DNA from 2 places in the Lactobacillus sp. ESL0703 genome. Region 2 is predicted to be linked to the other one. Evidence: riboswitches for the same ligand, from Rfam matches in the RefSeq annotation. Region 2 holds a riboswitch; the other holds the start of a gene.

Region 1 (3,603 bases), on a different contig from region 2:
AATCATATCAACTTCGATATTAACGTGATCGCCAACTTGGCAATTAGCTAAAGTAGTATTCGCAATAGTAAACGGAATTAGACTAACACCAAAGACATCATTTTCTGCCATTGTAACTGTCAAACTAATACCATCAATTGCAATTGAACCCTTCTCGACAATATATGGATCATACTTGTGCGGCACTTGAAAACGCAATTCGATGGAATTTTCTGTTTCAGTGCGCTTAATTAATTCCGCAGTTGTATCAACATGCCCAGCAACAATATGACCATCAAGCGTGCCATTTGTACTAACAGATGGTTCCAAATTTACTAAGCTGCCCTTGGTTAACTTACCTAGATTTGTTCGCTTCATCGTTTCTGGCATGACATCAACAGTAAACTCATCATTCTTCCATTCAGTTACCGTCAAGCAAATACCGTTGACCGCAATACTTGCACCGAGTGGCAGATTTTTTTGTGCCATTTTCGCTGAAGTAATCCCTAACTTCGCGTGCTTTTCTGTAATATCTAAGCGCGTAATTTTGCCTGTACCCTGAATTATTCCTGTAAACATTTATTTTCTCCTTGCGCAAATGCGCACATCTTGACCTAATTGGTGGACATCAAGAAGTTGATACTGCAGTTTTTTAGTTAAAGCGGGTCCCACTGCTGCTGGTAAGCCGGCACCACCCAAAACTTGCGGCGCAATATAAGCAATAATTTCATCTGCTAAATCAGCGGCAATAAATTCTGCTTGAATTTGACTGCCGCCCTCAACTAGCAGTGACTGAATTTCACGTTGTGCTAGTAAGTCCACAATTTTTTCTGATGTCCACTTTTCAGCTGTCAGACATTCAATATTTTCGCCTAATTTTTTAGTTAACGGCTGCTCACTCAAGAGCCAAATCTGTCCCGGCAATTGAAATAATTGCTTAGTAAAATCAAGTTGATTGGCATCCCGCGTGACGACAATCCTGATTGGCGGAATTGGCAAATTTTTAATCCTAACTGTTAACTGTGGATCATCAATGCGTAAGGTGTTTGCGCCAATTAAAATTGCCTGCCGATTGCAGCGCAACTTCTGCACATCAATCTGTGCCTTATCACCTGTCAAAAATGTGCGCTTTTGCCCAGCTTCATTAATCTTGCCATCAAGTGACATTGCATACTTGAGGGTCACAAACGGTCGCTTTTTTTGATAGAAAAAGTTATAACGGTCATAAAGCTGCTCCACGCCACCGATTACTTCAGTTTCAAGGCCACGCTCTTCTAAATATCGCATTCCCTTGCCGCCAACAACTTGATGCGGATCCACTTGACCAACAACCACGCGCTTAATACCTGCATTGACGACCTTTTGACAGCACGGCGGCTGCTTGCCGTAATGACTGCATGGCTCTAGCGTTACATACAAGGTCGCACCCTTTGCCAATTTCGGATCAGCTAAATGTGACAAGGTGTTAATCTCTGCGTGCTCTTTACCATATTGGTGGTGATAGCCCGTTGCTAAGACTTGGCCATCTTTAACCAGAACCGCGCCAACAAGCGGATTAGTCCACGTCATTCCTTGCGCTTTTAATGCTTCATCGACCGCCATTTGCATATAATCTGTATCCTGCACTACTTTCACTTCCTAAATATCAAAAAAAGACCCCTTTGATTATTTCAACGAGGTCCATTTATTATTAACCAAATATGATTTCTGCAGTCAAAAACGACGCGAGTCAAATATTAGCTTAATTTGTTCTTCTCCCATCCAGACTTTAACTGTCGGTGCTAGACTCACACTAGCTCCACCGCGATGTACGCGGGTCACGGACTTCAGCCATAAGGCTGTCACCGTCGGTCAGGAATTACACCCTGCCCCGAAGAAACCGTATTCAATTACTTTAAGAATAAGCGATAGCTTACCAAATGTCAATAGTAAAAGTTATAGAAAAATACACTTTATTAATTAAAGACTAACTAAGTCCCTTGGCTCTAGCATTCTAACTTAATAATATTTTCCAATCAGTTAAGCTTACAGGCAGATTATTATTCTTACTAAAATACTTTTTAAATGCCTTAGTAAACACTAAGTGTTGATCGCGATGTTGATAAATATCTTTGAGCGTCAAGCAAGCAGTTACTGCTAAGTTAACGACTAAAATGATTAACAAGCCAATTAATATATATAAAAGATAAAGCATCATGCGACCCTCCAGTAATTATTTTTAAACATTGTATTACTTTAATAATACACTAAACGGTAATCGTAAAATTGTCAATCCTTTTTATAGAATCGCTTACCTAAAAAAGAAGAATCTGACATCTCAGACTCTTCTTTTAAACTTTAATATAAATATTTTTTAGTAGCTTCTTTGGGATCCATACCCGCACGGATCTTCAGCGACAATTCAATCGCCACATCAGCAATAATCGACTGTGGATCAATCACATTGTACGGGTGATCCGGCGCTTTTTCCTGAGCTAGCGACAATTCCGTACAGCCAAGTAAAATCACATTGCAGCCATATTTATCGTGCATTAATTGTAAAATATGATGGTATAGCTCACGATTGACTACACCCTTTTCCTTGATATTAGAATATATCAGTTCAGTGACCAGCGGCTGAATTTCTGAACCACCAAGCTCAACTTCACGCCCAACTGCCTGAATCTCATCAGCGTACAAGTGGTCATAAATCGAACCTTCGGTGGCAATCACCCCTATTTTGGCTTCATCCGGATATTGCTCGATAAACTGATGCACGGCAATGCGCATCATGTGCAAAAAGGGTATGTCCGTCAGCTTCGCAAGGTCATCATAAAAATAATGCGCGGTATTACATGGCATAACGAAAAAATCCGGTCCTAATTTTGCTTGTCCCAAAACATCAGCACGCAAATCAACCAAGCAATTAGGCTTGGTATGATCCTCAATATACGCTGTTCGGTCCGGAATTTGCGCATCATTAACCAAAATATAATTTAAATAATCCTGGTCCTTAGTAATTTTTACCCGATGATTTAACAAGCGAACGAAACTTTCAGTAGCCATCGTCCCCATGCCGCCAATAATACTAAAAAAATGCTTCATTTTTCTGCTCTTTTACTTATTAAAGTGCTCTTTTTGACCTTCCAAGTTGTCAATGACCTGTTGGGCAACAACAATATCTGATGGATATGGGGTATCAATGCCGCGGACCTTTTGGAAGCCATCAGCACCCTTACCGCAAATTAGCACAACATCGCCAGAATGAGCCATACTGATCGCATCATGAATCGCCTTATTGCGGTCAAGTTCAATTGTCACATCAACCTTATCGTGATCGATTCCGGCATTAATCTCTTCCGCAATCTCTTTCGGATCTTCAAAGCCCGGATCATCTGATGTCAAAAAGGCCTTGTCAGCATATGCATTCAAACTTTGACTAAAGCCCGGTCTGCGTGAAACGCCCTTATCACCGGGAGCTCCGACAACGACAATAATTTTTGGATTATTAAACTCGCGCTGCATAAAGCCCATTAGTGCCATCATTGATGCCTTATTATGGGCATAATCAACAACCACAATTCCGTGATCCTTGGTCACTTCTGTTTGCATTCTACCCGGAACCGTAACGTCGCTAATTCCTTT
Region 2 (3,603 bases):
TGTTTCAATGCATCTAAAAATTGATTACTGTTTTCTGACATTATTTACCTCCCAATATCATAATCTAATTCTAAATGAAAGTGAGATATTTTTCTACTGTTTTAGCCCCTTTTTTATAGTTTTTTTTGACTTTTTTTAATTTCGTCTAAAATTGCGGCCACTACTTGGTCGATTGACATCGATGTTGTGTCAATTTCGACTGCATCTGCTGCCTTTTTTAAGGGTGAAACTTCACGATGTGAATCCTTATAGTCACGACTGGCAATGTCTTGTTCGATTTCAGCAACCGTCTTGTCAGACTTAATGCCCCGTTCCTGCAAGTCAAGCATCCGCCTTTTGGCTCTAGAAGCTGGAGTTGCCACTAAAAAGATTTTAACTTCAGCATTAGGCAGAACCGTTGTTCCAATATCCCGGCCATCCATAATCACATTAACCTTGCCGGCCATTTGCCGCTGCAGACTGACCATTTTAGCCCTCACGCCAGCTAAAGCAGATACCTGCGACACATTAGCCGAAATTTCGGGGGTGCGAATTTCTTGAGAAATATCTTGGCTGCCGACAAATACTTTTTGTTCACCGTTAACAACCTTGAGTTCGATGCCAACCTGGTCAATTGCCGTTAAAATTCCAGCTTCATCCCCATAATCAAGATGCTGCTCTCTGGCAATTACCGTACATGCGCGATACATCGCTCCAGTGTCAATATAAATAAAATCTAATTTTTGCGCAATAATTTTTGCGACTGTACTTTTGCCAGCTGAAGCTGGTCCATCAATTGCTACTTGCATTCAATCAAAAAGGGACGTCTTAGTCCCTCTCCTTTCTCAATAATTATTTTAATTTAAGTGTTTGACCAGCATTCACATGTCCATCAGCATCAAGATCATTGAGCTGAGTTAATGTTTGCGGCGAAACATTATTCTTTTTAGCAATGCTATTTAAAGTATCACCATCTTGAACGACATATTGGTCAGCCTGGTCAGTCTTTTGGTTAGTCTGGGTCTTCTTTGTCTTGGTCTTAGCTGCTGATTTAGCTGGACTTGTAGATTTCTTCTTAGTAGTCAACTTATTTTTATGCTTGGACTTCTTAACCTTAATCTTAGTCTTTCTTTTCTTTGCATGCTTAGCGGGCTTTTTAGTCGTTTTTTGTAGTTCGACAGCCTGTTCCGTGGTCTGACCACTTGAAGCCAAGTGATGAACAACAGGAACAAGAGCAACAATCACAATGGCAAGAATTGCCATTGTTGCCAGCCAGCCCTTAGAATGCGACCTATAAGTTACAGTCCTCGGTTCATCTGGACGTGCATAATGTTTATATGGTTTTTCCTGTTTCTGATTCATCAAAATACCTCGATTCACCTAACTTGTTTAATTTTAGCATATTTATCAATCTTTTTGGATAAAAAAATCGGCCATTTACATGACCGACCTTTTAAATTATCTCTTTAAATTAAAATTCTTTTGAACAAAAGGTTTTAAATTACGTAAAACTGCTTCAAATAGTAGGTAAACAACAATGCTGTTGATTAATCCCTTTAAGAGATTAAACGGAACAATTATGCCAAAAATATATGTCCCCATTGATGGAATATGCAGTAATTGTCCCAAATAGACCTTTTCGGTGAAGCCCAATAAACCGGAATAACCATGAATTGCTGGCAAGTTAGGTACCGTAGTTACGGCATACATTGGCGTCAAAATCAACGCATTGAGGGTTGCCAAAACTACTGCCATCGCAATTGTCCCGCAAATCAAACCAATAATCGGCTTCACGTGCCGCTTCATGCCACTGGTTTCATCACGCTTTACGTGTCTAGTAACAAAATAGAATGGTAAGGCGTAACAAACTGATGCAATTAGAGCTGCTAATTGGCCAACAATACTTGCCAAATTAAAACCACTATAAATTAAACTTAACAACATTCTGATAATCGCAATGAAAATCCCCGGCCAAATGCCAAACAGAAACATTCCAATTGTAACGATGACGTCAGAAAAATCAAACTTTAAGAAATTCGCATTTGGTAAAATAGGAATCCCTGTAAATTTAATAATGACAAACCCTACTGCACCAAACATCGCACAAGCGATTAATAATGCCAAATTACTCGTACTCTTACTCTTCAAAAAACTTACCTCCAAACAAGAATAGGTCTGTTGCTCCCCAGCAACAGACCTATTAAAAGTAAGCGTTTTTAATTTACTTTTCTTTTAGTTTAGTCTGTCTTCTTTCATCTAGACTCTAACTATCGGTATCTCAAAAGATTCCACCACTTACGTGGGTCGTGGACTTGCACCACCGGTCGGGATTTTCACCCTGCCATGAAGACAACAAACTCTGTATTTAATTCTATCAATATATTAGTCCACGTGCTTTAATCTGTCAACTTCTTCGTGAGTCAATTCGCGATATTTGCCAGATACAAGCCCATCAAGTGTTAAGAACGAATATTTTTCTCGGGCTAACTTTTCAACTTGATGATTAACTGCCTTAAACATGTTTTTAACTTGGTGGTAGTGACCCTCATGAATCGTTAATTGGACAATTTGGCGGTTACGCTTCTTATCTGTGCGAATAACTTTCACCTTAGCTGGGGCACTCTTATGGTGGTCAAATTCGACCCCGCGTGCCAACTTTTTGCTTTCTTCGGGTAATAATTGGCCTTCAATACGGGCAACATAAACCTTGGCTACCTTATTGCGCGGATGCATCAATAAATTAGCCAGTTCGCCATCGTTAGTCATTAATAATAAACCCGACGTATCATAATCTAGTCGACCTACTGGGTATAAACGGTATGGTAAATCACTAAAATAATCAACTACCGTTTTTCGCCCTTTATCATCACTGGCTGTCGAAATAACCCCGCGCGGTTTATAAAATAAATAAGTATGCAGGCTTTCGCGCTCAATTGGTTCACCATCAACCGTAATATTACTAAAAGTTTCTACTTTAGTTCCAAGCTTAGTGACAATTTCACCATCTACAGTGACGCGACCCTCCGTAATCATTTTTTCAGCCTTACGTCTTGAGGCAATTCCTGCCTCAGCAATTACTTTTTGTAAACGTTGTAACGTCATTATTTTTCTCCCTTTTGCATGCTGGCCAAGTTCTTGTCAGCCTGACCCTTAGCCGCAAATAAATCTATTTCGCCATCCGCATTAATACTATCATCTTCAAAGTTTTCAATTAATGGCAAATCTGCTAAACTTTGGTAACCAAAATACTGCAAAAAGTAGTCACTAGTAACATACAAGTTAGGATGCCCCGGTGCTTCTTTTTTCCCGTTAACCTTAACCAGTCCGCGCCAAATTAAAGTCTGCAATGCACCAGATGAATTAACCCCGCGAATATCATCAATTTCAACCCGAGTGATTGGCTGGCGATAAGCAACAATCGCCAAAATCTCCAAAGCCGATTGACTTAATGTCTTAGTTAAATCTTTTTGAAAATAACCTTCTACCGTCTTGGCAACCTCAGGACGGGTTGTTAACTTGTAATTTTGGTTGATATGTAATAATTGCAGCCCCGAATCGGAATTCTCCTGCAGCTTATCAGCCAAATCTTTAGTTAATTCGCGTAAAGCTGACTGACCTACCGCT

The links. Region 2 has a riboswitch for FMN ahead of PT278_RS01525 (ECF transporter S component). Riboswitches for the same ligand answer to the same signal wherever they lie in the genome.
Region 1: another riboswitch for FMN. It lies ahead of ribD (bifunctional diaminohydroxyphosphoribosylaminopyrimidine deaminase/5-amino-6-(5-phosphoribosylamino)uracil reductase RibD); the one in region 2 lies ahead of PT278_RS01525 (ECF transporter S component).

Annotation. Positions count from the first base shown of each region.
Region 1 covers NZ_JAQTIB010000003.1:53,335-56,937, forward strand. The annotation lists gene ribE (riboflavin synthase) at 1-558, opposite strand, end outside; gene ribD (bifunctional diaminohydroxyphosphoribosylaminopyrimidine deaminase/5-amino-6-(5-phosphoribosylamino)uracil reductase RibD) at 559-1,605, opposite strand; FMN riboswitch at 1,725-1,861, opposite strand; gene PT278_RS05255 (hypothetical protein) at 1,973-2,173, opposite strand; gene PT278_RS05260 (amino acid racemase) at 2,317-3,063, opposite strand; gene PT278_RS05265 (UDP-N-acetylmuramoyl-L-alanyl-D-glutamate--2,6-diaminopimelate ligase) at 3,076-3,603, opposite strand, start outside.
Region 2 covers NZ_JAQTIB010000001.1:354,752-358,354, forward strand. The annotation lists gene rpsA (30S ribosomal protein S1) at 1-41, opposite strand, end outside; gene cmk ((d)CMP kinase) at 114-788, opposite strand; gene PT278_RS01520 (LysM domain-containing protein) at 832-1,341, opposite strand; gene PT278_RS01525 (ECF transporter S component) at 1,438-2,127, opposite strand; FMN riboswitch at 2,220-2,334, opposite strand; gene PT278_RS01530 (pseudouridine synthase) at 2,362-3,081, opposite strand; gene scpB (SMC-Scp complex subunit ScpB) at 3,081-3,603, opposite strand, start outside.